Regions from separate parts of the Micromonospora sp. NPDC047812 genome, predicted to be linked through region 1. Evidence: riboswitches for the same ligand, from Rfam matches in the RefSeq annotation. Region 1 holds a riboswitch; each other region holds the start of a gene.
The links. Region 1 has a riboswitch for cobalamin ahead of AB0883_RS21245 (prenyltransferase/squalene oxidase repeat-containing protein). Riboswitches for the same ligand answer to the same signal wherever they lie in the genome.
Positions count from the first base shown of each region.

Region 1 (7,570 bases):
GCTGAACGGCCAGAACCACAGGTTCATCAGCAGCCCGTAGCCGTAGGCCGCGAGTACGCCGTAGCCGGCCAGGGCGGCGATCTCCGCCCGGCCCCGCAGCCTGCCCGGTAGCAGGCCGGCGCCGAGCCCGATCCAGGACGCGGCCAGCATCTGGAACGGCAGCCACGGCCCGACCCCCGCGGTGAGCAGTGCGGAGGCGAACAACGACGTCGAGCCGAGCAGGAAGCCGAACCCCGGCCCGAACACCCGGCCGGCGAGGACGAGGAGGAAGAACACCGTCTCGATGCCCGCGGTGCCGGCGCCGAGCGGGCGCAGCGCGGCGTTGACGGCCGCGAGCACCCCGAGCATCGCCAACGCCTTGCTGTCGATGCCGCCGGAGCTGAGTTCGGCCAGCACCAGGGCCACGAGCACCGGCAGCACCACGAGGAACACCAGCGGCGCCTCGCCGGTGCGGGCGGTGCTCTCGGGATCGGCGGGGACGAAGAACGGCCAGGTGAAGGTCGCCAGTGCGGCGGCGGAGGCCAGCACCAGCACGGCAGCGGTGCGCGGGGCGACCCGCAGCACGCTCACCCCGGCTCCCGGGTCGTGGCCAGCGCGGCCGCGACCTGCTCCACGGTCAGCCACGGCGCGGGAGCGAGAACCTTGGCCACCTGCGGGGCGAACGCCGGCGAGGCGAGCATGACCTCCGCCGTGGTGCCGTCGGCGACGATCTCCCCCTCGGCCATCACCACGACCCGGTCGGCGAGGGCCGCGACGAGCTCGACGTCGTGCGTCGCGATCATCACCGCCCGGCCGGCGGCGGCCAACCCTCGGACGACAGCGGTGAACTGCCGCTTGGCGCGGTAGTCCAGGCCACGGGTCGGCTCGTCGAGCAGGATCACCGGCGGGGCGGCGGTGAGCTGGACGGCGAGCGCGAGCGCGAGCCGCTGCCCCTCGGACAGGTCACGGGGGTGCCGGTCCGCGGGTAGCCCCGGGGTGAGCTGGTCGAGCAGCGACCGACAGGTGCCGGCGGGCGCTCCGGTCTCCCGGTCGGCCTGGTCGCACTCGGCCTGCACCGTCTCCAGGTACAGCAGATCACCGGGGGTCTGCGGGACCAACCCCACATGACGACGGGCCCGGCCCGCCGGCAGGGCCTTCGGGTCGACGGTGCCCCGCGCGTCGACCACCGCGACGGTGCCGCCGTGGCGGGGGCCGCTGCCCTGCAACGCCCAGAGCAGGCTGGACTTGCCGGAGCCGTTACGGCCCATCAACGCCACGATCCGGCCCGGAGCCAGGTCGACGTCGACGCCCGCCACGGCGACCGTCCCCGGATAGCGCACGACGACCTTGCGCGCCGTCAGCACGGTGGACACGTTCGGGACCGCCGCGTCAGCCGGTACCGCGTCGGCGAGCCGGTGGCGCAGGGCGGCCGCCCGCCGGCGGGCGTCGCGCACCGACAGCGGCAACGGCGTCCAACCCGCGAGACGGCCCAACTCGACCAGCGGCGGTGCGATGTCGACACCGTCGAGCACGGCGGCCGGCTCCCCGTCCACCACCCGACCGTCACCGGGCAGGTGGAGCAGCCGGTCGGCGTACTGCACGACCCGCTCCAACCGGTGCTCGGCCAGCACCACCGTCACGCCGAGGTCGTGCACCAGCCGGGTCACCACGGCGAGCACGTCCTCGGCCGCCGTGGGGTCCAGCGCGGAGGTGGGCTCGTCGAGCACCAGCACCTTCGGGTGGGCGGTGAGTACCGCCCCGATGGCGACGCGCTGCTGCTGCCCGCCGGACAGTGTCCGCAGCGGCCGGTCGCGAAGTTCGGCGATGCCGAGCAGGTCGAGGGTCTCCTCGACGCGCTTGCGCATCACCGTCGCCGGCAGGGCGAGCTGCTCCATCCCGTAGGCGAGTTCCTCCTCGACGGTGTCGGTGACGAACCCGGACAGCGGGTCCTGCCCGACGACGCCGACGACGTCGGCGAGGTCACGCGGCGGATGACGGCGGGTGTCCCGGCCGTCCACCGTCACGCTGCCGTGCAGGGTGCCGCCGGTGAAGTGCGGCACCAGCCCGTTGATCGCCCGCAGCAGCGTGGACTTGCCCGTTCCCGTGCGGCCGACGACGAGGCACAGCTCGCCCTCGCCGATGTGGAGCGTCACGTCCCGCAGGGTCGGGCGGTCGCTCTCGGCGTAACGGACGGTCACCCGGTCGAAGTCGATCACGAAGGGCCTTCCTGCGCGCGGGACGACGACGTCGGGCGACCCGCTCCACCCGCCGGTGCGGCGCCGACGGGAGCACGTGGTCCAGGCGGCGGGCCGGCGTTGCGCGCGGCGGCCGGTCGGGCGAGCGCGGGAGGCGGCGCCAACCAGGCCGGTGCCGCCGCGACCACGACGGCGAGCAGCACCAGCGGTGTCAGCTCGGGCCAGGTCAGTGGGCTGACCGGCGGATACAGCAGCTCCGGATCGACCGAACCGGCCAGTACCGTCAGCGCGGCGGTGCCCACCCCGCAGCCGGCCACGAGCAGTTCCGCGCCCCGCCAGTGGTCCGGTCGGTAGCGGCTGCGGCGCACCCGACGGCCGGCCAGCAGCATGCCGGTCACGGCGGTCGACAGGCCGACGAGGAGCATCGGCAGACCCAGGTAACCGGGTCCGGTGGCGTCGAGCAGCCCGTACGTGCCGGCGCAGACGCCGACCAGCCCGCCGAGCACCAGCGCACCGGTGACGGCGCGCTGCCCGGCGGGCACCGCCGAGGTGCGGCCGTAGCCCCGGGAGTCCATCGCCGCGGCCAGGGCCAGGGACCGGTCCAGCGCGTCGGCCAGCACCGGCAGCGCGATGCCCCGCAACGCCCGTACTCCCCGGCCGGAGGCACCCCGCAGCCGGCGCGCCCGGCGGACCCGCAGCACGCTCTCCACCAGTTGCGGGGCGACCGACAGCGCCACCACCACGGCCGTGCTCACCGCGTACAGGGCCCCGGGCACGGCTTTGAGCAGCCGCTTCGGGTTGGCCAGGGCGTTCGCCGCGCCCAGGCAGACCAGCATCGTGGCCAGCCGCAGCCCGTCGTAGAACCCGCCGAGGAGCTGCTCGGCGGCGACGGGCCCGAACAGGCGAATTCCCGCCGCCCACGCGGGCAGGGGAATCTCGGGAAGCCGGACGAGCACGTGCTCGCCCTGCCCGCCGCCGAACACGATCCGGAACACCACCCGCATCGCCACGATCACCGCGCCGAGCACCAGGTACATCCGGAACGCCAGCGCCCAGGGCGCGTCTCCCCGCCGCCGGACGACCACCAGCGCGGCGACGGCGACGAGCAGGCCCAGCGGCAACGGATTGGTGGTGTGGCTGGCCGCGGTGGCCAGGCCGAGCGCCCACAGCCACCACGCGCCGGGGTGCAGCGCCCGGGGCAGTCGCGGCACCCGGCCCACGGACCGTCTCCGGTCGGCCCCTCCGGACAACTCCGCCTGGCGAATGCTCCGGTCAGTCATCCGGCTCGACGGCCCGCCGTCGCCGCGCGGCCATCAGGCCGCCCACGCCGAGCGCGACCAGCAGCAGCACGCCGGCCGTCGTGCCCAGCGGAACACCGCGACCGTCACGGGAGGCGGCGACCTCGGTCACCACCGGCTGGTCGACGGAGCTGCCCGACGGTGAGCCGGCGGCACCGCCCGCAGGTGGTGTCGCGGCTCCCGCGCTCGGCGTCGGGCCCGGGCCACTGGCCGTCGGCGTACCGGTGGGGAGCAGCGCGGGCCCGGAGGAGCCCGGCACCGGTCCTGCCGCACCGGGGCGGCCCGCGGTGGCGGCCGGCGGCGCGACCGGTCCGCCGTCTCCTGCCGGCGGTCGGCCGACCGGGCCGCCGCCCTGGGTGGGCGGTGCCGGTGGCGGCGGGGGCTGTGGCGAGGGCGGGGGAGCGGGCCGCCTCGGCGCCGCGCCCGGTCGGGGCGCGTCGTTGGCAGCACGGTTGAGGGAGAACGACCAGCCCTCGAAGCTGCCGGCCGGCGGCTTGCGGTTGAGCACACCCTTGTCGCTGTACGTCCAGCTGCCGCCGCTGGCCGCGTGCCAGTACGACCAGTAGGCGCTGGCGGGCGGCGTGTCGACGCACTTCTCGGACGCCGTCGACGGCTTGCCCTCGATCCGGCAGACGAACCCCTCGCCCCAGCGCAGCGTGCCGGTGATCTGGAAGCCGGCGTTCTTGAGCGCCGCCAGGCCGGTGGACTGCTCGCCCCGGGCGCACCGCACCACGGTCCCGCCGCCGAGTTCGTTGAAGTCGACCACCACGGTCACCCCGGAGGCGTCGGGGCAGTAGCCGGCCGAGCCGGCGGCCCTCGCGGGGGTGCCCGATCCGGCCATCGTGCCGGCGGCGGCGAGGGCGACGACCAGACCGGCGCGGGCGGCCCGGACGGTCATGCCGCCCGCCGACGGCCGAGCACGAGGAGCAGCACCCCGCCTCCGACCAGCAGGAACGCGATCAGCACGTAGCTGGTGATCGCCGCGCCGGTCGTCGGCAGCCCGCCCAGGCCGGGGGTGGTCGGGGACGCACTCGGGGCGACGGTCGCCGATGCGGTGGCGGACGGCGTCGGCGGCACGGTGGTCGCGGACGGGCTCGGTGTCGGGCTGGCCGGCGCGGTCGGCGTCGGTGACCCGGTGGGCGTGGGGGAGGTGGTGGTCGTCGGGGAGGCGGTGGGCGAGGCCGTGCCGGTCGGGGTCGGCCCGGGGGACGGCGGCGGCGAGACGAGTCCGATGCGCCCCAGCGGCACCTGGACGAGACCGAGCAGGGCCTGCGCGGTGCTGCGGCGCCACTGGTCCCGTTCGTTGTCCGTGATCCCGGACGCGACGGCCGTTGCCAGGCTGTCGCTGTTGTAGGCGATGGCGCCCGCGTCGGCGGCGGCCGCGCCACCGTCTGCCGCGGTGAGCTGTAGTGCGGCCAACGCGCCCGCGGCCCGCGCGGCCTCGGTGTCGCGGCCGGCGGCGGCGAGAGCCTGTCCGGCGAGGCCGGTGCTGTTGGAGTTCGCGCCGGTGGTCGGGCCGGAACCGCCGAACGACCCGTCGGCGTGCTGCTGGTCCACCAGCCAGTCCGCGGCCTTGCCGGCAGCTTCGGTGACGCCGGTGGCGCCGTCGGCAGCGGCGGCGAGCAGCGCCTGCACCGCCATCGCGGTCGAGTCGACGTCGAGGGTGGCGCCGGCCTGCTCGTCGCAGGACGGGGACGGGCCGTCGGCGGTGTCGGGGTAGAGCCGGAACCCACCGGCCGCGCACTGCTGCCGGACGAGGAAGTCGACGGTGTCCTGCGGCACGTCGCCGCTGCGAGCCAGGCCCAGCACCGCGAACGACTGGTCGAAGGTGTTGCTGGCGTCCGGGCCGCTGTCGGCGGTGGTGCGGCTGGTGATCCGCCCCCGCTGGTGCCCCGCGTCCGCCCCGGCGACCAGCGACAGGGTCTCCGTCCGCAGGTCGAAGCCGCCGAAGTCGGTGGGGTCAGCTCCGGCGGCGGAGGCGGCGTACAGGAGCTTCGCGGTCGCCCCGCCGTCGGTGAAGCCCGGGATGCCCCAGTCGTCGTAGCTGTTGTAGGACCGCACATGTGCCGCGACCTGCGCCGTCGCGGCCTGACGGACCGGCGCGTCCACCCCGGTCGCGGACAGGGCGAGGATCCCGTCGATGGTCAGACCCCAGTCCGGGCCGCCGAACGGGCCGGGCAGCACCCCGTCGGCGAACTCGCCGGCCAGCCAGTTGGCCGCGTCGCGCGCGGCGGCGGCGTGGGCCGGGGCGGGCGCGGCCACGACGGTCAGGGGTACGGCGGTGAGCGCGGCGATCGTCGCCGCCGTGGCGGTGACCACGCCGACACCGAGACGCCGGGAGCGGGACCGGGACATGAGAGGTGCCTTTCGCAGAGCGGTCGGTGGAAGCTCCGGAAAGCACCCGGGGACAGCGACACCCCGCTCGCCTGACGCGATGAGCGGGGTGGAGCGGGCCTCGGTGGCCCGGACTTCACCCTGTGAACCTCGACAGTGGAAGCCGCTCGTCCCGGGCGAGGCATTCCGGCTCGCGAGGCCGAGGCCTCGCTCACGGTTGCGGGTCAGCGCCGGCTTCGCACCGGCTTCCCCCCACACGGGACGTATGCAGTTGTGGACCCGGCGTGCACCGGGTGCCGACACCGTACCGCCCGCACGTCTCGCGACGCCAGGGGAGGTGACCGACACCCGGTGCGGCGCCGCGGTCACGCCGTGTGGGGCTGCGGTCAGGGCGCGGCGATGCTCGGCGGGGCACCCGCGCCGAACGACCAGCCCTCGACGGTGCCCGGGGCCGGGTTGTAGCTGCTCGCGCCGGACGTGCTGTAGGACCAGGCGCCGCCGCTGGAGGCGTGCCAGTACGACCAGTACGCCGTGGCGGGCGGGGTGTTGACACACGGATCGGTCGCGACGGTCGGCTTGCCGTTGATCCGGCAGACGAATGCCAGCCCCCAGCGCTGGGTGCCGGTCACCGTGAAGCCGGCGCCCTGGAGGGCGGCCACCCCCGTGGCCGGGTCGCCCGGGGCGCAGGCGACCTGGACGCCGCCGCCGAGCGCGGCGAAGTCCACCACGACGGTGACGCCGGAGGTGCCGGTGCAGGCGGCGGCGTGCGCGGCCCGTGGGGCGGGTTCGACGGCGGTGAGGGCGACGGTGGCGACGGCAGCGGCCAGCAGGCCGGCGAGCCGTGCGCGCACGGTGGATCGGTGACGGAACACGGTTCCTCCTGGAATCGGGTGAGCGACGGGACGGGTCACGGGCAGGCGGGGACTGGCGTGCCCGGGGTGGCGCCGGCCGCGGACAGCCGGGCGTACCCGGTGCCGGTCAGGCCGAGGACAGCCTGGCCGGTGGCCCGGGCGGCGGTGCCCGGGTCGAAGGTGGCGCCGTCGAAGTCGACCGCCCCCCGGTCGGCCGGTGCCCCGGCGCAGCCGACCTGGAGTCCGGCGAGGAACACCCGCGCCCGTGCCCAGGCCAGCGGTCGGTGACCGTCGTGCAGCGCCTGCGCGGCGAGGCCGGTGCTGTTGGCGTTCGGGGTGCCGGCGGCGTTGGCGAAACCGCCGTCGGCGCGCTGCACGGAAAGCAGCCAGTGCAGCCCCGCGGTGGCGTCGGTCGGGCGGTCGGTGGCCCGCAGCGCCTGCACCGCGAGCGCGGTGGCGTCCACGTCGGAGGTGCAGACCGGTTGCGCGGGCAGCGCCGGGTAGCCGCCGTCCGGGCAGCGGGTGCCCGCGAGCCAGGCGGCGGCCGCCGGGGGCGCGCCCTGCGCGGTGCGGTCCAGGGCGAGGAGGGCGAAGGACTGGCTGAACGTGTTGCTGTAGTCCCCGTACGCCGACCGGTCGGTGAACCGGCCGCTGGGGGCCTGCAACGAGCGCAGCCGGGCGATCAGGTCCACGCCGCCGACGCCGGTCGGGTCGCCGCCGCGTACCTGGACGGCGAGGGCGAGCTTGGCGGTCGCGCCCGCGTACGCCTCGGTCGTGCCGTCGCCGACGTAGGTGTCGCGGATGTCCGGTCGGGTGACCCAGGCCAGCGCCCGGGCCCCCGAGTCGTCGGCGACGCCGGCGGCGGCGAAGGCGAACACGGCGTCGAGGGTCAGTCCCTGGTCGGGATAGGCGA
Region 1 is NZ_JBEYRY010000005.1:308,915-316,484, forward strand. Features, by position in the region: gene AB0883_RS21225 (ECF transporter S component) at 1-570, opposite strand, end outside; gene AB0883_RS21230 (ATP-binding cassette domain-containing protein) at 567-2,195, opposite strand; gene AB0883_RS21235 (CbiQ family ECF transporter T component) at 2,192-3,454, opposite strand; gene AB0883_RS21240 (hypothetical protein) at 3,447-4,370, opposite strand; gene AB0883_RS21245 (prenyltransferase/squalene oxidase repeat-containing protein) at 4,367-5,827, opposite strand; cobalamin riboswitch at 5,964-6,104, opposite strand; gene AB0883_RS21250 (hypothetical protein) at 6,193-6,678, opposite strand; gene AB0883_RS21255 (peptidase) at 6,714-7,570, opposite strand, start outside.

Region 2 (7,570 bases), on a different contig from region 1:
GTCGAGGCGTCGGCCGAGCGCCCGGTGGCGTCGTCGCCACCGCCGGCCCGGTCCGGCCACGTGCCCTCGCCGCCGTCCCGGCCGGTGTCGCCGTCGCGCCCGAGGTCCGGCGCGTCCGCGCCGGCCGGCGTGGTCCCGTCGGCGTCGCCGGGGTCCGGGGCGCCGCCGGCCCCGCCCGGGCCACCGCCCGGGCCGCCGGGTCCGCCGCCGTCCGGGCCGGAGTCCGGGCCGTCGCCGGGGCCGCCGTGCTCGTCGTCGGGGTCGTCGTCGCCGGCCCGGTCGAGGGCCTCGTCCAGGCGCTTCTCGTCGAGCCCCGGAGCGTCGAACGGGTCCCGGCGACGCCGGTGCGGCAGGGCCAGCCGGGCGGCGACCCGCACGTCCTCCACCGTGACCGCGTCCCGGCCGTGCCAGGCGGCGTGCGCCAGCGCCGTACGGGCGGTGACGATGTCGGCGCGCATGCCGTCCACGTCGAACGCGGCGCACACCTCGGCGATCCGGCGCAGCGCGGCGTCGGGCAGCAGCACGTGCGCCAGCCGCTGCCGGGCGGCGGCGACCCGGCGGGCGACCTGCGCGTCGGCGTCGGCCCAGCGGGCGGCGAACCCCGCCGGGTCGGCGTCGGCGGCGAGCCGGCGGCGGACCACCTCGACGCGTACGGCCGGGTCGCGGCTGGCGCCGACCTCCACGGTCAGCCCGAAGCGGTCCAGCAGTTGGGGGCGCAGCTCCCCCTCCTCCGGGTTCATCGTGCCGACCAGCAGGAACCGGGACGCGTGGCTGACCGAGACGCCCTCGCGCTCGACGTGGCAGCGGCCCATGGCGGCGGCGTCGAGGAGCAGGTCGACCAGGTGGTCGTGGAGCAGGTTGACCTCGTCGACGTAGAGCACCCCGCGGTGGGCGGCGGCGAGCAGGCCGGGCTCGAAGGCGCGCACCCCCTCGCCGAGTGCCTTCTCCAGGTCGAGCGAGCCGACCACCCGGTCCTCGGCCGCCCCGACCGGCAGCTCCACCAGCCGGGCGGGACGCCGCTCGGCGGCCGGCGCGGCCGGGTGCGGCCCGTCCGGGCAGGACGGGTCGGGGGCGGCGGGGTCGCAGGCGAAACGGCAGCCGGCCACCCGGTCGACCGGCGGCAGCAGCGCCGCCAGGGCCCGTACGGCGGTCGACTTGGCGGTGCCCTTCTCGCCGCGCACGAGCACCCCGCCGATCGCCGGGGAGACGGCGTTGAGCAGCAGGGCCAGCCGCATGTCGTCCATGCCGAGCACGGCGCTGAACGGGAAGGTGGTCACCGTGCCGCCTTCCGTTCGCGACTGCGGAGCTCGCAGGACCGGCTCACTCCTCGCGCTCACTGCCGTTCCTCCAGGTCGCCCTCGCTGGCCAGGTACGTCTCGCGGAGCCGGTCCAGGGTGGCCGGCTCGGGTTCGGCCCACAGGCCCCGGTCGGCCGCCTCCAGCAGCCGCTCGGTGATGCCGCGCAGCGCCCACGGGTTCGACTGCTCCAGGAACTCCCTCGTGGTGTCGTCGAAGACGTACGCGGCGCTCAGGTGCTCGTACATCCAGTCGTCGACGACGCCGGCGGTGGCGTCGTAGCCGAACAGGTAGTCGACGGTGGCGGCCAGCTCGAAGGCGCCCTTGTAGCCGTGCCGGCGCATCGCGGCGATCCACTTCGGATTGACCACCCGGGCCCGGAACACCCGCCGGGTCTCCTCGCCGAGGGTGCGGGTGCGCACGTCGTGCGGCATCGCCGAGTCCCCCACGTACGCGGCCGGGGCGGCACCGGTGAGGTGGCGGACCATGGCCACCATGCCGCCGTGGTACTGGAAGTAGTCGTCGGAGTCGACGATGTCGTGCTCGCGGGTGTCCTGGTTCTTGACCGCCACGGCGATCCGGGCGAAGGAGCGTTCCATGTCGGCGCGCGCCTCCCGCCCGTCCAGCCCCCGGCCGTAGGCGTAGCCGCCCCAGACGGCGTACACCTCGGCGAGGTCGGCGTCGCTGCGCCAGTTGCGGGCATCGATCAGCGGCAGCAGCCCGGCCCCGTACGCCCCGGGCTTGGAGCCGAAGACGCGGGCGGTGGCCCGCCGCTCGTCGCCGTGTTCGGCGAGGTCGGCGGCGACGTGCGCGCGCAGGAAGTTCTGCTCGGCGGGCTCGTCCAGGGCGGCCACCAGCCGGACCGCGTCGTCGATGAGCGCGACCACGTGCGGGAAGGCGTCGCGGAAGAAGCCGGAGATGCGCACGGTGACGTCGACCCGGGGGCGGCCCAGCTCCGCCGTCGGCACCACCTCGACGCCGGTGACCCGACGGGACCGGTCGTCCCACGTCGGGCGGCAGCCGAGCAGGGCGAGGATCTCGGCGATGTCGTCGCCCTGGGTACGCATGGCGCTGGTGCCCCAGACCGTGAGCCCGACCGAGCGGGGGTACTCCCCGGTGTCGGCGAGGTGCCGGGCGAGCAGCGAGTCGGCCAGGGCCACGCCGACGTCCCAGGCGTTGCGGCTCGGGATGGCCTTCGGGTCGACGGAGTAGAAGTTCCGGCCGGTGGGGAGCACGTTGACCAGGCCCCGGGTGGGCGAGCCGGACGGGCCGGGCGGCACGAACCGCCCGTCGAGCGCGCCCACCACCCGGTCGATCTCGTCGGTCGTACGGTTCAGGCGCGGCACCAGCTCGGTGGCGGCGAAGCGGAGCACCGCGGCGGCGTCCGGTACGGCCCGCCCGGCCACCTCCTCGACCACCACCTCGACGGCGTCGGCGTCCCAGCCGAGGGTCTCCATGCCGACGACCAGCCGGCGGGCCAGGGCCTCGATGAGGTCGACCGCGTCGGCGGCGGTCACGCCCGGTCCCTCCACGGTCTCGGTCAGCGCCTCGGGCACGGTGAGCCGCTCCCCGGGGGCGGCGAGCAGCGCCTGCTCGTCCAGCCCGTACGCGCCGGCCAGCGCCTGCCGCAGGCCGGGCAGCGCGCGGGCGCCGCCCCAGACCTGCGGAGCGCGCAGCACGGCGAGCACGAGGTTGACCCGGGCCTCGCCGGTGGGCGCGGCGGCGAGGATGTGCAGGCCGTCGCGGATCTGCACGTCCTTGACCTCGCACAGGTAGCCGTCGAGGTGCAGCACGAAGTCGTCGAAGTCGTCGGCGTCGGGCATCCGCTCGGCGTGCAGGTCGTGGTGCAGCTCGGCGGCGCGTACCAGGTCCCAGATCTGGGCCCGCAGGGTCGGCACCTTGGCCGGGTCGAGGGCCTGCACGGTGGCGTACTCGTCGAGCAGCTGCTCCAGCTTCGCCAGGTCCCCGTACGTCTCGGCGCGGGCCATCGGCGGCACGAGGTGGTCGACGACGACGGCGTGCGCGCGCCGCTTGGCCTGCGTGCCCTCGCCGGGGTCGTTGACGATGAACGGGTAGACCAGCGGCAGGTCGCCGAGGACGGCGTCCGGGGCGCAGCCGGCGGCCAGCCCGAGGCCCTTGCCGGGCAGCCACTCCAGGGTGCCGTGCTTGCCCAGGTGCACCACGGCGTCCGCGCCGAACCCGCCGTCGGCGACGGGCGCGGCCAGCCAGCGGTACGCGGCCAGGTAGTGGTGGCTGGGCGGCAGGTCCGGGTCGTGGTAGATGGCGATCGGGTTCTCCCCGAAACCGCGCGGCGGCTGGATCAGCAGCACCACGTTGCCGAAGCGCAGCCCGGCGAGCACGATGTCGCCGCCGTCGGTGTAGAGCCCGCCGGGCGGCTCGCCCCAGTGGGCGAGCATCCGTTCCCGCAGCTCCGCCGGCACCTGCGCGAACCACCGCCGGTACGTCTCCCCCGGCACCCGCGCCTCGGCGGCGCCGAGCTGTTCCGGGGTGAGCCACTCGACGTCGTGGCCGCCGGCGGCGATGAGGGCGTGGATGAGCGCGTCGCCGTCGTCGGGCACCGGCGCGTCGCCGAGGTGGTAGCCGGCGTCGGCCAGGGCGGCGAGCAGCCGCACCGCCGAGGCGGGGGTGTCCAGGCCGACGGCGTTGCCGACCCGGGAGTGCTTCGTCGGGTACGAGCTGAGCACGACCGCGAGCCGCTTGTCGGCCTGGGGCACGTGCCGCAGCCGGGCGTGCCGCACGGCGATGCCGGCCACCCGGGCGGCCCGCTCCGGGTCGGCGGCGTAGGTGGACAGCCCGTCGGCGTCGATCTTCTTGAACGAGAACGGCACGGTGACGATCCGGCCGTCGAACTCGGGGATCGCCACCTGCATCGCGGCGTCCAGCGGGGACAGCCCGGCGTCGCTGGCGGCCCACTGCTCGCGCGTGCTGGTCAGGCAGAGCGCCTGGATCACCGGCACGTCCAGGGCGGCGAGCGCGCCCACGTCCCAGGCGTCCTCGTCCCCTCCGCCGGAGGCGTCGGCGGCGACCGTGCCGCCGGCGGCGAGCACGGTGACCAGCAGGGCGTCGCAGCGGGCGAAGAGCCCGAGCGGCCCCGCGTTGGCGGTGAGTCCGCGCAGCGAGCCGCAGTAGATGGGCAGCGGGTCGCCGCCGGCCGCCTCGACCGCGTCGGCGAGGACGTCGACGAACCCGGTGTTCCCGGCGAGGGCGTGTGCCCGGTAGAAGACGATCCCGACCGTCGGCCGGTCCGGCCGCGTGGGCCGCTCGCCGTGGATGCCATACGTCGGGGTGGGCGCGGGCGGGGCGAAGCCCTCGCCGGTGAGCAGCACCGTGTCGGAGAGGAACCGGGCGAGCTGGGCGAGGTTCTCCGGCCCGCCCTCGACCAGGTACGCCAGCGCCTGGGTGGCCACCCCGGAGGCCACGGTGGAGGCCGCCATCAGCTCCGCGTCCGGCACGTTCTCGCCGCCGAGCACGACCGTCGGCACGCCGGAGGCCAGCACCGCGGCCAGCCCGTCCGGCCACGCCTGCCGGCCGCCCAGCAGGCGTACGACGGCGAGGTCGACGCCGTCGAGCAGCGCGGGCACGGCGTCGGCGGCGATCCGGGCGGGGTTGGCGAGCCGGTAGTCGGCGTCGCTGGCGCGGGCGGCGAGCAGGTCGGTGTCGGCGGTGGAGAGCAGCAGGATGCGCACGGACAGCTCCGGAGAGTGACGCCCGGGTCGACGCGGGGACGACCGGGCGATGCGGGGATGGGCGCGGTTCAGCGGGTACGACGGGCCGGCGGCCGGCTCACCGGCGGGCCGGCGGGGTCGGGCGGCGCGGTGCGGGCGTCAGCGGTACGCGGCGAGGGTGGACCCGGTCACGGTGGTGAACCGGCCGGGCACGGTGCGGGCGCCACCGGGAGCCGGGCGACCGACGGCGGGCATGGTGCGGACCGGCGGGTGCGCGGCGGCCCCGCGGCTGGCCGGCGGCACGGAACGGCGGCCACGCGCGGCGATGCGGCCGCCCGCGGGAGAGTTGCCGCCAGCGGGGCCGTTGGCACGGCCGGGCACGATGCGACGATGATCGTCGATGGGGGAGACGCGGTGCGTCATCGGGTCCTCCTCGGGTGTCCACGCCCTGGGGTCACTCCGACGGCCGAAGTATCCTGGCTCCCGGATCGACGCTCTCCCCCGGCCTTCCAACCGCGCACGCACGGTCGTGACTCACGAGGGGGGATCGCTCCCCGGTGACAGTGGCGGGACCGCGCCGGAATCGCACCGGCTTCCTTCACTGCCGTCAGGCCGCGAATGCTGCCACACCCCGGGCCGCCGGTCAACGCCACCCCACCCCGGCTCACGGCACCTCGCATCGATCGACGAACAACGATCGTGATGCCCGTTCAGGCACGCCTTTCGCATTGTCGTCGGCCAATGTAAGGTCTGAGCCGCCGAATACGGCGACGGTGGCCCCGGAACGCGCACGGGCCGAGCGGAACGGCACCCGCGCACACCCCGGCGCCCGCGTGCCGTTCCGCTTCCCCAGCAGGCAGGCTGCGGCGCGCGGGAGGCGTCGCCGCCCGCCCGACGTGGTGACGGGGACCTCGACCACGGTCGACGTCGGCTCACCGGTCGGCGAGCCCCGATTCGTAGCCCCGCGATGACCAGTTGCGCCCGGTCACGGGCGGCCAGCTCCGTCAGCAACCGGCCGATGTGCGTCTTCACGGTGCCCCGGCTGAGGTGCAGGTGCCGCTCGATCTCGGCGTTGGACATCCCACGGGTGATCAACGTCAACACCTCCCGTTCCCGCCGGGTCACCCCGTCGAGCCGTCCGGGCACCCGCCGGGCGGCCGGCAGGCGGGTGCACTCGGCGATGAGCCGGCGGGTGACGCTCGGGGCCAGCAGCGCCTCGCCGGCGACGACCGCTGGGCGGCCGGCCGGGTGGTGCGCCCGCGGACGCTGGTGAGGCTGCTCCCACTGCTCGCGCCGTTGCTGCTGCTCGCCTCGATCCACCGGGTGGTCGGCGCTCCACCGGGGCTGCGGCGTCGCCCGGGTCCAGGTGGCGTACCGCTATCCGACGCTCACGGTGCTGCTCGCCACCGCGACGCTGGGGTCCGCCGCCGTGCTCGTGGCACGGATCGTCCGACTCGGGCGACGCGAGCGCGCCCGACGACGGGCATCCTCCCCGTCAGGCCGGACCGCCCGGCGCGGTGGGACGGGACGCGACGCACCAGGCGGCGGTCGCGGCGACCGCCACCGTCGCGCTGAACAGGAAGGGTGCCCGCATGCCCAGGCCGGCGGCCAGCGCCCCGCCGGCGAGCGCCCCGAGCGCGGCGCAGCCGTAGGAGAGCATCCGGGAGGCGGCGACCACCCGACCGAGCAGGTCGCCGGGCACGAGGCGTTGCCGGATCGACAGCGCGACCACGTTGAGGACCGCGAACGACGCGCTGGTGGTGACGACGACGGCCACCGCGGCGATTCGGTGCGGCGCGACGGCCAGGAGGGCCGGCGTTCCGGCCGTGACCGCCATCGACCAGGCCAGCACGGGACGGTGCCGGAACCGGCCGATCAACCGGTCGGCGACCAGGGAGCCGGCGAGCCCGCCGGCCGCACCGGTGGCCAGCAGCAGGCCGAAGCCGAACGCGCCAAGACCGAGGCTCTGCCGCGCGTAGAGCACGAAGATCGCGAACCAGGCGCTGTCCGCGGCGGCGACTGCCGCGCCGACGACCACGAGCGTGCGGAGCACGGGTTGCCGGGCCAGCCACCGCAGCCCGGCGAGCGCCCCGCGCCTGGCCGGGTCGGCGGCGGCGCTCCGCCCGTCCGCGTCGGCGCCCGACCGTGCCGGGCCGGGGCGGGCGAGACTCAGCGGCAGGGACAGCACGAGCATGACGGCCAGCGCGAGCGAGGCGCCGTTGATGGCGAAGGGCAGCGCCGCGCCGACGACGAACAGCATCGCCCCGACCGGCGGACCGACGAACTCGTTGCCCACGATCTCACCCGCCACCAGCCGGCCGTTGGCCCGCTCCAGCTGTGCGTCGTCCACCAGGCGGGGGATCGCGGTCTGGGCGGCGGTGTCGCGCAGGGTCTCGCCGACACCGAGCAGGAAGGCGGCGGCGACCACGAGCGCGACCGAGGCCACGCCCGTCGCCACGGCCACGGCCACCGCCGCCAGCACCACGACGCGGCCGGCGTCGGCGGCGACGATCAGTGCACGGGCCGCCCGGCGGTCGGCCAGCGCGCCGGCCAGCAGGCCGGTGACCAGCCACGGCAGGAACTGCGCCG
Region 2 is NZ_JBEYRY010000006.1:129,270-136,839, reverse strand. Features, by position in the region: partial or broken gene AB0883_RS22505 (VWA domain-containing protein) at 1-1,244, opposite strand, end outside; gene cobN (cobaltochelatase subunit CobN) at 1,334-5,002, opposite strand; gene AB0883_RS22495 (hypothetical protein) at 5,141-5,404, opposite strand; cobalamin riboswitch at 5,451-5,580, opposite strand; partial or broken gene AB0883_RS22490 (LuxR C-terminal-related transcriptional regulator) at 5,960-6,106, opposite strand; gene AB0883_RS22485 (MFS transporter) at 6,477-7,570, opposite strand, start outside.
Region 2: it holds a riboswitch for cobalamin, as region 1 does, so the genes downstream of both, AB0883_RS22495 (hypothetical protein) here and AB0883_RS21245 (prenyltransferase/squalene oxidase repeat-containing protein) in region 1, are expected to answer to the same signal.

Region 3 (7,570 bases), on a different contig from region 1:
CGGTTGCACGGCCGGCATCGGCCGCCTCGTCCACGCCGGCCGACCTGTCCGCGCCGGCCGACTCGGACGACGGTGTGGCGGTCTACCGGGTGGCCCGGGGCGACCACCTGGGCGCCGTCGCCCAGCGCTACCTGGACGAGTTCGCCGACTACCGGGAGTTGGCCGAGCTGAACCGGCTCGGCGACCCCGACCGGATCCACCCCGGCCAGTTGTTGAAGCTGCCCGGGGACGCCGAGGACCGGGGGGCCCGCCGGCACGCCACCGGCCGCCTCGTCGCGCGCCCGACCCCGCCCGCTCCCACCCGGCCGGCCCCGCAGCCGGCACCGGGAAAGGTCGCTCCCGAGCGGGCGACGCCGCCCCCGCCGGCCGCCGAAGCCCCGGTGCCGCCCCCGGCGGAGACGGACGCCGGTCATACCCCGACGGTGACGGTGGGAGCCGCCCGGGCCGGCGAACCCGATCGGGTGAACAGGCCCCTCGCGGTCTCCGCCGTCCTGGCGGTGGCGAGCATCGTCGGCGCGCAGATCGGCGCGGTCCTGGGCCTACGCCGCCGACCGGGCCACGTACCGGCCGGCGCGGCTCGGACCACGACCGCCGCCCGCCGTGGCACCGCCGCACGCGGCACCACCACGACCAGGCGCGGCCCGGGTCGCCGGGACATCGGCACCGCCCCGCGCGGCAGCGCGACCGCAGCCGACCGGGGCGGTACGGACACCGGCACCCACGACTCCGCGCACCCGACCGGTCAGGGCTACGCGTACGCCGGCGGCACCGTTCGCGCGGACACGACCGCCCCCGGCACCGGCACCTACGACGGCGGGCTGACCGCTGGCGCCCGCGACGACGATCTGACCGGCCACGGCCGAACCCACCCGGGTTCGTCCCGCGACACACCGATCGGCCGCCACCGCCGCCCCTGACCCACCCACCCCGCTCGCACCCGCCCAACCGATACCGCTCGGGTGATCAAGAGGTTTGGTCACGCAGGGAGATCGAACTCGACTCAAACCTCTTGATCGACATCGGAGGTCGGGAGGGCGCAGGCGCCCGTCAGGGGAGGCGGGTCTCCAGGACGCCGTTGACGACGCGGGTCGGCAGGACCTGCTGGTCGTTGCCGGACGGGCCGTGCACGACCTCGCCGCCGTTGAGGCGGAACGCGCTGCCGTGCCACGGGCAGACCACGCAGGCGTGCCCGTCGATCTCCTGCACCTCGCCCTCGCCCAGCGGGCCGCTCTGGTGCGGGCAGCGCTCCAGCATCACGGTGACCTCGTTGCCGTGCCGGTAGAGGATCACCGAGACGTCGTCGACCTCCCGGGTGATCAGCTTGCGCTCCGGCAGGGCGGACATGTCCGCGATCGAGTGCCAGCCGTCGCTCATCCGGTGCAGCTCGGAGATGCTCTGGTTGACCTGCGCGCCCTGCTTGTACGCCAGGTGCCCGCCGAGGTACGCCCCCATGCTGGCGGCGCCGAGCCCGAGGAAGCCGAGCGTACGGCCGAGGTTGTGCCGGCCGGCCATCCGGGCGGCCACCGAGCCGGCGTAGAACGCCAGGCCGACGCTGTTGGACGCGGCGTGCACCAGGCCGACCCGGCGCTGGTCGCGGGCCAGTGCCGCCCAGTCGTTGAGGCCGGCGACCGCGGCCGGGAGGGCGCTGACGGTGCCCACCGTGCACAGTGTGGTGGCGGCCCGGCGCTGTCCCGGCATGAGGTCCAGCACCGCCGTGCTGATCCACGCGCCGACCGGCACCTGCACCATCGCCGGGTGCAGCGGATGGCCCAGCCACACGCCGTGCAGCAGGTCGCGGACCCGCTGCGGTCGGAGGGTGGCCTGGACGGCGCGCTGCAACCGGTCGCCGACCCGGTCCAGGCCGGATGCCTGCTCGATCTTCGTCAAGAGTGCTCGCACCCGTACCGACTTCCCGGCAGGAGCCGCCGCAAACCGGTCGACGGTGACGGATCCGCTGCCGTACGTGATCAGGCCCCCGCAGAGCCGTAACGGGACGCCCCACCGAGGTCAGCTCTCCCGTGCCGTCCAGCGGTCGTGGTGGATCGCGTCGGCCATCGGGCGCTTCTGTCGCCAGCCGTGCCGGGCCAGGTCGGGTACGGGCTCGAAGTGGGTGACCGGCCCGAGGCAGAGCCACGCCACCGGCCGGATCCCGTCGGGGATGCCGAGCAGTTCGGCGAGCCAGGGCTCGCGGTAGAACGACACCCAGCCCACCCCGAGCCCCTCGGCGGTCGCGGCGAGCCAGAGGTTCTGGATGGCGAGGCAGGTCGAGTAGAGCCCGGTGTCGGCGATGGCGTGCCGGCCGAGCACGGCGGGGCCGCCCCGGGCCTGGTCGTGGGTGACCACCACCGACAGCGTCGACTCCAGGACGCCATCGATCTTGATGCGGGCGAACCGTTCGGCCGCCTCCCCGTCGAGCGTCGCGGCGAACGTGTCCCGCTCGGTGCGGACGTGCTCGTGGAACCGGCGGCGCAGCTCCGGGTCGCGCACGAGGACGAAGTCCCAGGGCTGCGAGTAGCCGACGCTCGGCGCGGCGTGCGCCGCCGCCAGCACCCGGTCCAGCGTCTCCTCGGGCACCGGCGCCCCGGTGAACTGGGCGCGTACGTCCCGGCGGCGGTGGATGACGTCGTACAGATCCAAGGCAGGCTCCCGCTGCGCTCGGCCCACGCCACACCGGACGCGGGCACCGGACGCGAGGCCGGTCTTCGGACTCCCGGATCGACGCCTGGCCGTCCGCCTTCCCGGCCCGGGCGGGCCAGTGGCTGCGCGTACGCGTGGACGGTGGCTCCCCGGTCACCGCGGCGGGCCCGTGCCGGATTCACACCGGCTTCCCGATTCTCCCCGCTCGCGCGGGGCACCTCACATGATCGTGCCATCGGGGATGCTAGCGCCGCCCGGTCCGTTCCGGTCCGACGGGCAGCGCGGGGCACCCGCGGCAGTGGAAATCCGGTCGCGGGCCGCCCGCTCCGGTACCACTGTGGTCCGGGTGTACGCACTCTCCTCCCGCCCGCTGCCGGCCGGCCGACCGGCGACCCGACTGACTCTCGCGCTGGGACAGCCCCGGGCCGTGCCGCCCCCGCTGCTGATGCTGCTGGGCATGCTCTCCACCCAGGTCGGGGCGGCCGTCGCCAAGCAGCTCTTCGGCAGCACCAGCGCCGGCGGTACGACCACGTTGCGGCTCGGCTTCGCCGCGCTCATCCTGCTGGTCCTGGTCCGGCCGGGGCTGCGCCTGGGCTGGCGCACCGCCGGTCTGGTCGGGGCGTTCGGGCTGGCCCTGGCGGTGATGAACCTCGCCTTCTACGCGGCCCTGGAAAGGGTGCCGCTGGGCGTCGCGGTCACCATCGGCTTCGCCGGGCCGCTGCTGGTGTCGCTCGCCGGCAGCCGCCGGCTCGCCGACGTGGCGTGGGCGGCGCTGGCCGGCGGGGGCGTGCTGCTGATCAGCGGGCTCGGCGGGACGGGGGTGGACCGGCTGGGGCTGCTGTGCTGCGTGGCCGTCGCGGTCGGCTGGGCCGGCTACGTACTGCTCGGCAAGGCGGTCAGCGCCCGGGTGCCAGGCAGCCGGGGCCTCGCGCTGGGGATGGCGGTCGCCGCGCTGGCCGTGCTGCCCCTGGGGGTCACCGGCAGCGGTACGGCGCTGCTCGACCCGTGGACCCTCGCGCTGGGCGCGGCGGTGGCGCTGCTGTCGTCGGTGCTGCCGTACTCGGCGGAGATGGCGGCGCTGCGCCGGATGCCGGCCCGGGTCTTCGCGGTCCTGCTCAGCCTGGAGCCGGCGATCGGGGCGCTGGTCGGGCTGGTCCTGCTCGGCGAGCTGCTGGCCTGGCCGCAGGTGGTCGGCGTGGCCTGCGTGGTCGGTGCCGCGCTGGGCGCCACCCTGGTCCGCCCGGACCGGTCCGCCCCGCACTGACGCCTGGCGCCGCCGGCACCGCCGGGGGCATGCTGTCGGGATGGGGGTACGCGTCGAACGCGCCGCGGCGGTGACCACGGTGATCCTGGACCGCCCGGCGGCCCGCAACGCGGTCGACGGGCCGACCGCCCGGGCGCTGGCCGACGCGTTCCGCGCCTTCGAGGCCGACCCCGACGCCTCCGTGGCCGTGCTCTGGGGGGCCGGCGGCACGTTCTGCGCCGGGGCCGACCTGAAGGCCATCGGCACCCCGAGCGGCAACCGCGTCGAGGCGCAGGGGGACGGCCCGATGGGTCCGACCCGGATGACGCTCGGCAAGCCGGTGATCGCCGCGATCTCCGGTCACGCGGTGGCCGGCGGGTTGGAGTTGGCGCTCTGGTGCGACCTGCGGGTGGCCGAGTCCGACGCGGTGCTCGGGGTGTTCTGCCGGCGCTGGGGGGTGCCGCTGATCGACGGGGGCACGGTCCGGCTGCCCCGGCTGATCGGCGAGAGCCGGGCGATGGACCTGATCCTGACCGGCCGGCCGGTGCCGGCCGAGGAGGCGTACGCCATGGGGCTGGTGAACCGGCTGGTCGCGCCGGGCGAGTCCCGGGCGGCGGCCGAGCGGCTGGCCGCCGAGATCGCCCGGCACCCGCAGACCTGCCTGCGCAACGACCGGGCGGCGCTGCTCGCCGGCGCCGGCCTGCCGGAACCGGCGGCGCTGGAGGTGGAGCTGGCGTACGGGATGGAGTCGCTGGCCGCCGACGCGGCGGCCGGCGCGGCCCGGTTCGCCGCCGGCGCCGGCCGGCACGGCGCCCCGGCCCACTGACCGGACCAGGGCCCGGCCGGCACCGCGCCCGGCCACTCACCGGCGGCGGCCCGACCAGCGCGCCCCGGCCGACCCTCCGGGCGGGCGGCCCGACGGGCCGGGCGGTGCGGCCACCGCACGTCCGGTGACCGCACCGCCCGGAATCCCGGCCGCCACCACGGGCGACCGGGGTGGGTCAGTTGCGGTTGATGGTGAACGTCGAGGTGGTGTTCTGGATGTCCACCGCGTTGTTGCTCAGGCGAAGGTTGTTGAAGGTGACCGACCCGACGGCCGGGCCCTGCCCCGCCTCCGGCATCTGGTTGGCCCAGATGCCGAAGCCGGACTTCGCGTCGTAGGCGTCACCGCTCTTGCGGGCGCCGCTGATGGAGACGTTGGTGAAGACCGTGTCGGTGATCGGGAACTGCGGCTGCCCACCGACGTAGTTGGTCTGGAACATGATGCCGCTGTACGTCGGGTCGACGATGTCGACGTCGCTGACCCGGATGCCCTGGAACACCTTCGAGGCGGAGAAGACCCAGATCGCCGGGAAGGTCTGCGCGCCCCAGAAGTGCCCGCCGGCCCGCACGATCGAGATGTTCTCGAACCGCGTGGGCGGGCTGGCGCCGAAGCCGTTCATCGGGTAGCCGAAGTCGAGCGAGCTGATGGTGATGCCGGAGTAGACCAGCGTGTCCGCGATGTAGATGTTGCGGAACGTGTTGCCGTAGCCGCCGTAGACGGCCACGCCGGCGGCCCGCCAGGTCAGGGTCGAGGTCAGGTTCTCGTAGATGTTGTCCTTCATGTCCGCGCCACCCGCGTCGATCGCCGAGAACAGCGCGAAGCTGTCGTCACCGGTGGCCCGGGCGTCGTTGTTGCTGACCAGGTTGTTGGTGCTCCCGTTGGTCATGTTGATGCCGTCGGCGAACATGTTCCGGATCCGGGAGTTCTTGATCGTCATGTGGTCGGTGTTCGCGCCCCAGTAGAGGCACACCATGTGCTCGTTCCAGATGTTGTCGATCACGATGTTCGACACGTTGGAGAAGTCGAACACCTTGCCCGGCCCGTCGATCCGCGACGTGTAGTTGCCGAAGTAGGCGAAGTTCGCGAAGGACGATCCGGCCGCCGAGTTCTCGGCCCGGAAGCCGATGTCGGTGTTGTCCTGGCCGGACGGCGCGTTGAACCGGGTGTACCAGGGCCCGGCGCCGGTCACCTTGACCGCCTTGCCGTACACCTGGAACTTCGACGCGGTGGAGTAGTTGCCCGCCGGCAGGTACACCCCGACGAGGTTGCCGGTGGTGTCCATCCGCACCCGGTCCAGGGCGTTCTGCACGTCGGAGTGCGTGAAGCCGGTCGGCGTGGTGTAGCGCGCCGGGTCCGGGTTCGCGATCGGCGCCACCTGCTCGGTGTTGATGAAGTCGATGGCGTACGTGGTGGTGTTGGCCGGGTCCTTCTGGAGCCGGATCCGGCTGCCGGCCGGCACGGTGGAGTTGAGCATGACGTTGGCCTCGTCGTAGATGTGCCGCGGTCCGCCCGCGCTCGGCGAGTTGCCCGGGCTGGCCTCGTTGCCGTAGAGCCAGGCGTACCGGGACGTCAGGTCGATGGCCTTGTGGAAGCTGCCGTTGACGTAGACGTTCAGCGTCGAGTTGATGCCGCCGCCGCCCGGGGCGTCCGGGATGGAGAAGCGGGTGACCAGGGTGTTGGTGCTGGCCCGGGTGGTCCACTCGACGTAGCTGCCGGTCGAGTTGAGGGTCACCGCCCGCCGGCCGGACGCCTCACCGGCGAGGTCGCCGACGGTCCGGTTCGGCCCGACGACGCTGGCGCCGCCACCGACCACGCCGTCCTCGGCCTCGTACATGTCGTACGGCATGTTGGCGCCGCGCCCCACGAAGAGCGCGCGGTCGCTGGTGTTGTTGGCCTGCTTGACCGGCAGCTCGTTGCCGTCGGCCGCGAGCACCACCCGGACGGTGTACTTGCCGTTCGCGGCGGTCCAGGTGCCCAGGTTGACCGGGCCGACCGTGGCCCCGGCGTTGATCACGCCGGAGTACGAGCCGGTCAGGGTACGGACGACCGTGCCCGCCTCGTTGAGCACCGTGAGCGTGATGCCGTGCGCGCCGGACGCCGAGGCGATGCTGCCGGCGTTGCGGATCGACACCGAGAAGCTGACCGTGTTGCCGGCCGCCGGGGTGCCGGGCGACCAGGCGACCGCGGCGGCGACCAGGTCGGAGCTGGCGACCGGGCTGACCACCAGCGGGCTCGGGTTGGTGTGGCTGTTGTTGGTGTCGTCCTGCTCGACGACGGCGTTCGACTCGTCGACCTTCGCGCTCAGCGGGTAGCTGCCCGCGTCCCGGGTGCCGATGTTGGCGGTGACCGTGGCCGAGGCGCCGGCCGCCAGCCCACCGACCGGCGCGGTGCCCACCCGGTTGGTCCCCAGGTAGAAGTTGACGTTGGTGGCGCCGGAGGCCGCCGAGCCGGCGTTGCGGACGGTGGCCGAGAGCGTGACGGTGCTCGTCTCCACGGGCGCGGACGGGCTGAACGACATGCCGGTCACGGTCAGGTCCGGATTGGGCGCCGGGGTGCCGATGACCTGGAACTCGGCGACCTGCCCGGCCGGTGCGCCGGTGTTCGAGGCGATCGAGAGCCGCACGTCGGCAGCCGCGCCGGAGACCGGGATGGTCACGGTGTTGCCGCTGGTCGGGTTGAAGCTGTAGTTCGCGGCACCGACCCGGGTGGTGAAGGTCGAGGAGCCCTGGTCCCGGCCGAGCACGGTGATGTTCTGGGTACGCGCCCCCCAGGCGGAGTCCGGGTTCAGCTTCAGCACGATCTGGCTGAGGTTGGCGTTGGCGCCGAGCTGCACGGTCAGCGTGCTCGGGTTGCCGTTGCCCTCCCAG
Region 3 is NZ_JBEYRY010000002.1:1,063,741-1,071,310, forward strand. Features, by position in the region: partial or broken gene AB0883_RS12745 (LysM domain-containing protein) at 1-551, shown strand, start outside; gene AB0883_RS12750 (Rieske 2Fe-2S domain-containing protein) at 1,048-1,899, opposite strand; gene bluB (5,6-dimethylbenzimidazole synthase) at 2,008-2,637, opposite strand; cobalamin riboswitch at 2,676-2,874, opposite strand; gene AB0883_RS12760 (EamA family transporter) at 2,984-3,901, shown strand; gene AB0883_RS12765 (crotonase/enoyl-CoA hydratase family protein) at 3,942-4,706, shown strand; gene AB0883_RS12770 (discoidin domain-containing protein) at 4,882-7,570, opposite strand, start outside.
Region 3: it holds a riboswitch for cobalamin, as region 1 does, so the genes downstream of both, bluB (5,6-dimethylbenzimidazole synthase) here and AB0883_RS21245 (prenyltransferase/squalene oxidase repeat-containing protein) in region 1, are expected to answer to the same signal.

Region 4 (7,570 bases), on a different contig from region 1:
CCGCGTGCTCTATGAGCGGTACGGCGGTCAGGTCCGCCCGATCGAACCCTGATCAGCCGGGACGAGGGCTTCCAGGCGTCGGGGGAGAAGGTGAGGCTCGCGGTCGGGCGGGCCGAGTCTCCGTGAGCTCCCGGAGAACACCCGTTCGAGCGCTCCACCGAACCCGCGCCTGGAAGCCAGGATCCGCGATGTGGTCGGCCTGTACCTCGACCCACCAGACAAGGCCGCAGCACGGGCGGCGCCGCCCGACGCTAGAGGGGAACCACGTACTGGATGAACCCGCGGTTCTCGGCGACCTGATCGTAGAGCCGCCGGGCTGTGCGGTTGTCTTCCCTCGTGAGCCAGTACAGCCGATCACAGCCCTGGTCGCTCGCCCACGCTTCGACGGCCCTGATCAGCGCACGGGCGACACCCCTGCCGCGCGCCTCGGGAGCCGTGAACAGGTCCTGCAGATAGCAGACGTCGGGCGACGTCGTGCTGGCGTGGACCAGGAAGTGGGCGATGCCGACCAGCCGGCCGTCCAACCGCGCCCCGAGCGCACGCACTCTGTCGCCGCGCTGGAACTCCTGCCAGGCCCGGTCGTACCGATCCGCGGGCCAGGTGCGGCCGTAGAAGGCGTTGTAGCCGCAGAACAACTCCTCCCACCCGGGGCGGTCGTCCGACTGGAGCGGGCTGACGCTGACCATCGCTTCCTTCCTCGTCCGGGAACGCGCAGGTGTGACCCGGTGTCGCAGACATCGGCGTGAAGGAATCCTAGCCTCGCAACACCAGTGCTTGCGCAGCTCGGCTGCCGACCGGTGGTCAGCCCGGCGAGGTTCGACGCCCTGGGGGGAGGAAACCTTCAGATCTCAGATCAAAAGACGTAGACATCTTTCATGTTCTATCGATGTCCCGCTATATTGCCGAGCAGTGTCGATCTCTCCCGATGACGAGGTGCACATGTTCGACAACCCGACGCTTCGGCGGCGTACCCTGTTGGCGGCCGTCGCCGGCGCCGCGGCCGTCCCCATCGTCGCCGGCCCCGCGTGGGCGGCGTTGCCGAAGGTCTACATCGATCCGGGCCACGGCGGCACCGACCCCGGCGCGGTCGGCAACGGGCTGCAGGAGAAGGCCCTGACGCTCGACATCTCCCTGCAGCTGCGCAACATCCTGCTGGCCAACTGGGGCGTCGACGTCCGCATGTCCCGGACGACCGACATCACCCGCAGCCTGGCGTACCGCACGGACGACGCCAACGCGTGGGGCGCGAACCTGCTCGTGAGCGTGCACATCAACTCCGGCGGCGGCACCGGCTTCGAGAGCTACCGGTACCCGACGGCGGGCGCGGCCACCGTCAACCTGCACAACGCGCTGCACCCGAGGGTGATCGGCGCCATGCGGACGATCGGCGGGGTCACCGACCGGGGGCTGAAGACCGCGAACTTCCACATGCTGCGCGAGGCGGCCATGCCCGCGGTGCTGACCGAGAACCTCTTCATCGACAGCGTCGCCGACTCGAACCTGCTCAAGCGGGCGGACTTCATCACCGCCGTCGCCCGTGGGCACGCCGAGGGCATCGCCGCCTACCTCGGCCTGGGCGCACCCAACCCGCCCACGGGCGGCACCATCGTGGACAACGCCACGGCGGGACGGTTCACGGCGAGCACCAACTGGGGCACCTCCTCGTACTCGGCCCAGCGCTACGGGGCCGACTACCGCTTCGCCAACCCCACGCCCGCCAGCGACGCCGCCTGGTTCAAGGTGAACATCCCGACGGCCGGCGACTACCGGATCGAGGTACGCCACCCGGCCGACCCCGGCTACAACAGCGCGGCCCCGCACGTCGTCGTCACCGCCTCGGGCAACCGCACGGTCAACGTGGACCAGCGCTCCAGCGGCGGCGTGTGGCGCTCGCTGGGCACCTTCGGACTGGCCGCCGGTGACCGCAACCTGGTCGCGGTGAGCCGGTGGACCAGCACCCCCGGTTACGTGGTGGCCGACGCCGTCCGGGTCACCAAGGTCTGACCGCACCGCCTGGGAGCGGACCGGGATCGTGTGACCACAGGATCCCGGTCCGCTCGCACGTCGGTGCCAGTCGTGGAATCCGCGCGCCTGGCAGACCGGGACCGCGCCGCCGGTACGGACCGACAGGTCCTCGGCGTCGCGCCGCGCGACCCGGACCGTGGTGGAGCGCGATCCGGGCCAGCGCGCTCAAAGCGCCTGTGGTGTCCGACCGTACCGAGCGGACGACAGTCCTCCGAGCCGGCGCGGGCGGACATCGACGTCGACGCGGGCCGGCGATCGACGGGCGTCACCCGGACCGCCGACGACACGCCCGAGACCGACATGTGGGGTGTGACAACGGCGCCAACCCTATATATGGTGTCGGCGCAGCTGGTTCGGCCGCTCATCCGGAGCGGTCGAGGCAAGAGGGAACCCGGTGGGAATCCGGGACTGCCCCGCAGCGGTGAGTGGGAACGACCGCCGTCATCAGCACTGGGCCGCCAGCGGCCTGGGAAGCGACGGCCAGTAGGAGACCGGCGAGCCCGGTCGCGCCCGCGAGTCCGAAGACCTGCCAGTGCGCCGTACGCCCGCATCCGGGTGCGCGGCGGTCCGAGGCCGCGTGGGACGGCCGACGCCATCCCGACGCGTGCCCTGCGCGCGTCGTCGTCGGTGTCCGCTCCCCGCGTGCCCAGGAGTTCCGTCTGGGATCAAGGCTCGCGAGGAGTGAGTGGTGACAGTCACCGAGGTTGTTCCGGCCGACGGCACGGCGGTCGACGATGCGGCCGTGGCGGGCCAGCGGCGGCCGCAGATGCGGGTCCGCAAGCGTGACGGCGGCACCGAGGCGGTCGACGTCAACAGGATCGTCCGGGCGGTCGAGCGGTGGGCCGACGACCTCGCCGACGTCGACCCGCTGCGGGTGGCGACCCGGACGATCAGCGGCCTGTACGACGGGGCGACGACGGCCGAACTGGACCGGCTGTCCATCCAGACCGCCGCGGAGATGATCGGTGAGGAGCCGCAGTACTCGCGGTTGGCCGCCCGCCTGCTGGCCGGGTACGTCGACAAGGAGGTCCGCCGGCAGGGCATCGGCTCCTTCAGTGCGGCGATCCGGCGCGGCCACGCCGAGGGCCTGATCGGCGACGACACCGCGGCGTTCGTCGCCGCCCACGCGAGCGCCCTCGACGCCGCCGTCGATCCGCGCGGTGACCTGCGCTTCGAGTACTTCGGGCTGCGCACGGTCTACGACCGGTACCTGCTGCGCCACCCGACGAGCCGGCTGGTGCTGGAGACCCCGCAGTACTGGCTGCTGCGGGTGTCCTGCGGCCTGTCGCAGGCACCGGACGAGGCGATCGAGTTCTACCGGCTGATGTCGAGTCTGGCGTACCTGCCGAGTTCGCCGACGTTGTTCAACTCCGGCACCCGGCACACCCAGATGTCCTCCTGCTACCTGGTCGACTCCCCGCGCGACGAACTCGACTCCATCTACCAGCGGTACGCGCAGGTGGCGAACCTGTCGAAGTTCGCCGGCGGGATCGGCATCGCGTTCTCGCGGGTCCGCTCGCGGGGCGCGCTGATCAGGGGCACCAACGGGCAGTCAAACGGGATCGTGCCGTGGCTGCGGACGTTGGACGCCTCGGTGGCGGCGGTCAACCAGGGTGGTCGGCGCAAGGGCGCGGCCTGCGTCTACCTGGAGCCGTGGCACCCGGACGTCGAGGAGTTCCTCCAGCTGCGCGACAACACCGGTGAGGACGCCCGGCGCACCCACAACCTCAACCTGGCCAACTGGATCCCGGACGAGTTCATGCGGCGGGTGGAGGCCGACGGGGTGTGGTCGCTGTTCGACCCGGACGTGGTGCCGGAGCTGCCGGACCTGTGGGGGGAGGAGTTCGACGCGGCGTACCGGGCCGCCGAGGAGCAGGGCCGCTACGTGCGGCAGGTCCCGGCGCGGGAGCTGTACGGGCGGATGATGCGCACCCTCGCCCAGACCGGCAACGGGTGGATGACGTTCAAGGACGCCGCGAACCGGTTGTGCAACCAGACCGCCGAGGCGGGCAACGTGGTGCACCTGTCCAACCTGTGCACCGAGATCGTCGAGGTCTCCAGCGACGCCGAGACCGCCGTGTGCAACCTCGGTTCGGTCAATCTCGCCGCCCACCTGGGCGCGGACGGCATCGACTGGGAGCGGCTGCGCGCCACCGTCCGCACCGCCGTGACGTACCTCGACCGGGTCATCGACATCAACTACTACCCGACGGCGCAGGCGGCGGCGAGCAATCCCCGCTGGCGTCCCGTCGGGCTCGGCCTGATGGGCCTGCAGGACGTGTTCTTCGCGCTGCGGCTGCCGTTCGACTCCCCGGCCGCCCGGGAGCTGTCCACCCGGATCAGCGAGGAGCTGTACCTGACCGCCCTGGAGACCTCCGCCGACCTGGCGCGCCGCGCGGGCGCCCACCCGGCGTACGGGCAGACCCGGGCGGCGCGCGGGCAACTGCAACCCGACCTGTGGGGCGTCACGGGAACCCAGACGGCGAGGTGGAGCGCGCTGCGGGAGCGGGTCGCCGCGTACGGGCTGCGCAACTCGCTGCTGGTGGCGATCGCGCCGACCGCCACCATCGCCTCGATCGCCGGTTGTTACGAGTGCATCGAGCCGCAGGTGTCCAACCTGTTCAAGCGCGAGACCCTGTCGGGGGAGTTCCTCCAGGTCAACACCGCCCTCGTGCGGGAGTTGAAGGCGCGTGGCCTGTGGACGGAGCGGATCCGCTCGGCGATCAAGCGCGCCGAGGGCTCCGTGCAGGACGTCGCGGAACTGCCGGCCGAGGTGCGGGAGCTGTTCCGCACCGCGTGGGAGCTGCCGCAGCGGGCGCTGATCGACCTGGCCGCGGCCCGCGCCCCGTACATCGACCAGTCGCAGTCGCTGAACCTGTTCCTGGCCGCGCCGACGATCGGCAAGCTCTCCTCGATGTACCTGTACGCCTGGAAGGCCGGGCTGAAGACGACGTACTACCTGCGTTCGCGGCCGGCCACCCGGATCCAGCAGGCCACCGTCGCGCCCGTCGGGCCGGCCCGCGCCGCCGGCGTCGTCGCGGCGGTGGCGACCGTCGACGAGGCGCTGGCCTGCTCCCTGGAGAACCCCGAGTCGTGCGAGGCCTGCCAGTGACCACCACCACGACCACCAGCGAACCGAGGACCACACACATGCTGCTCGACCCGGGGATGGACCTCACCCTCCGCCCGATGCGCTACCCGCACTTCTTCGACCGCTTCCGCGACGCCATCCGCAACACCTGGACGGTGGAGGAGGTCGACCTGCACGCCGACCTCGCCGACCTCGACCGGCTCTCCCCGGCCGAGCGGCACCTGGTCAGCCGCCTCGTCGCGTTCTTCGCCACCGGCGACACCATCGTCGCCAACAACCTCGTGCTCAACCTGTACCAGCACGTCAACTCGCCGGAGGGCCGGCTCTACCTGTCACGGCAGCTGTTCGAGGAGGCCGTGCACGTCCAGTTCTACCTCAACCTGCTCGACACCTACGTGCCCGACGAGACCGAACGCTTCGCCGCGTTCGCCGCCATCGAGAACATCCCGTCGATCCGGCGCAAGGCGGAGTTCTGCTTCCGCTGGATCGACTCGCTGGGCGAGCTGCGGCAGCTGCGTACCCGACAGGACCGGCGGGCCTTCCTGCTCAACCTGATCTGCTTCGCCGCCTGCATCGAGGGGCTGTTCTTCTACGGCGCGTTCGCCTACGTCTACTTCCTGCGCTCCCGGGGGCTGCTGCACGGCCTGGCGTCGGGCACCAACTGGGTGTTCCGCGACGAGTCCATGCACATGGCCTTCGCCTTCGACGTGGTGGAGACCGTACGCGGGGAGGAACCGGACCTGTTCGACGACGAGCTGGCCGGTCAGGTGCGGCAGATGCTCGCCGAGGCCGTCGAGTGCGAGGTCCAGTTCGCCGAGGACCTGCTCGGCCAGGGTGTGTCCGGGCTGTCCCTGACCGACATGCGCGAGTACCTGCAACACGTCGCCGACCGGCGGCTCGCGCAGCTCGGTATCCCCGCCCACTACGGCTCGACCAACCCGTTCGCGTTCATGGAGTTGCAGGACGTCCAGGAGCTGTCGAACTTCTTCGAGCGGCGCGTGTCGGCGTACCAGGTCGGGGTGAGCGGCACGGTGGCCTTCGACGACGACTTCTAGCACGGCGGCCGCCGCGCGGTCATCCTCCGCGGACGCGGCGCATTCGGCCAACCCCCGGGTCGTCGCCACGACCGGCACGCGGCTGGGCGGGCGTCCGTGGTTCGCGGCCGTCGCCCCGGCCGGCCGCCACGGATCACGTCGCGCCGCCCGCACCGCCGCGTGGTCGCCGACGATCCCGGCGGCGGTGACGGCCAGGAACCGGTGGTACGACGACGCCTCGCGAGCGCGTCCAGGTCGCCGAGCAGCCGTCGTGTCGATCTCCGCACGTCGCTCACTGTGTCGGTCGGGGGGCCGTTCCGCCGACCCGGTTCCCCCCGGCGCCTGCCGGCGGTGGCGCGGCGGCGTGCAGCGAGGTGGTCGTGGCGACCGCGACGCCGACCGCCGCGAGCAGCACCAGCGACGCGAGGCTGGGCAGCGCGGCGGTCGCCGGAGCGGCGAGCGCCACCACCAGCAGTCCGAGCATCCGACGCCGGCAGAACCGGCCCGTCGCGCGTCTCCAGATCAGCTGGTCGCCGGCGAGGAAGACGAACACGCCGCCGTGCAGGGCGGCGTGTCCCAGCGACGCCAGCGGCGCGCCCGGCCGCTGCGCCACCTGCGCCAGCGCCGTGGTCAGGCCGAGGGCGACCAGGATCAGACCGGCGACGGTCAGCAGGTGCAGGTAGGTGTAGGCGTCCCGGGCCAGCGCCGCCCCGCGCGGGCCGGTCGACACCTGCGACAGCCGCCGGTCGAGGACGCGGTCGGTGCCGACGTACGTCCACCACAGGGCGGCGAGCAGGGTGACGATCAACGCGACGGTGACCAGGGACGCCGCTGAGATCGACGTGTCGGCCAGTGCGACGCCGGTGGAGATGAAGCCCTCCCCGAGGGCGACGAGCACGACGAGGTTGTACCGGTGCGTCCACTGCTCGATGGAGCGGATCCCCCAGTCCCGGGCGCCGGTCAGGTAGCCGCCCGCCAGGTCCACCACCACCGCGGCCGTCCAGCACGCCGCGCTGAGCGGCGAGATGGGCTGGCCGATCGGGGGAAAGGTCAGCGTCGCGCCCACCAGCAGCGCCAGCGCCGCCGCGGTGGGTACGGCGGCCCGGGCCGCCTGGGCCCGCAGCGCCGGATCGCCCCGCGCGACCAGGAAGAACGAGGCGAGGTGCAGCACCCGCAGCGCCACGTAGCAGGCCACCACGATCAGCGGGCCGGGCAGTCCACCGGGTACGCGGCTGAACGCCTGCGGGATGGCGACGCCGAGCATGAGGATCAACGCACTCGCCGCCAGCACCGTCGTCCGCACCAGGGGGGTGAAACGGGGCGCCACGCTCTCCAGCCAGTTGTACAGGCACCAGGACCACCAGAGCAGGGCCAGGGCACCGAGGCCCTGCGCCAGCCCCGCCGGGGACGGCTGGCGGTT
Region 4 is NZ_JBEYRY010000004.1:196,666-204,235, reverse strand. Features, by position in the region: gene AB0883_RS18755 (SIS domain-containing protein) at 1-52, shown strand, start outside; gene AB0883_RS18750 (GNAT family N-acetyltransferase) at 252-686, opposite strand; gene AB0883_RS18745 (N-acetylmuramoyl-L-alanine amidase) at 910-2,004, shown strand; cobalamin riboswitch at 2,358-2,574, shown strand; gene AB0883_RS18740 (ribonucleoside-diphosphate reductase subunit alpha) at 2,792-5,137, shown strand; gene AB0883_RS18735 (ribonucleotide-diphosphate reductase subunit beta) at 5,176-6,171, shown strand; gene AB0883_RS18730 (low temperature requirement protein A) at 6,443-7,570, opposite strand, start outside.
Region 4: it holds a riboswitch for cobalamin, as region 1 does, so the genes downstream of both, AB0883_RS18740 (ribonucleoside-diphosphate reductase subunit alpha) here and AB0883_RS21245 (prenyltransferase/squalene oxidase repeat-containing protein) in region 1, are expected to answer to the same signal.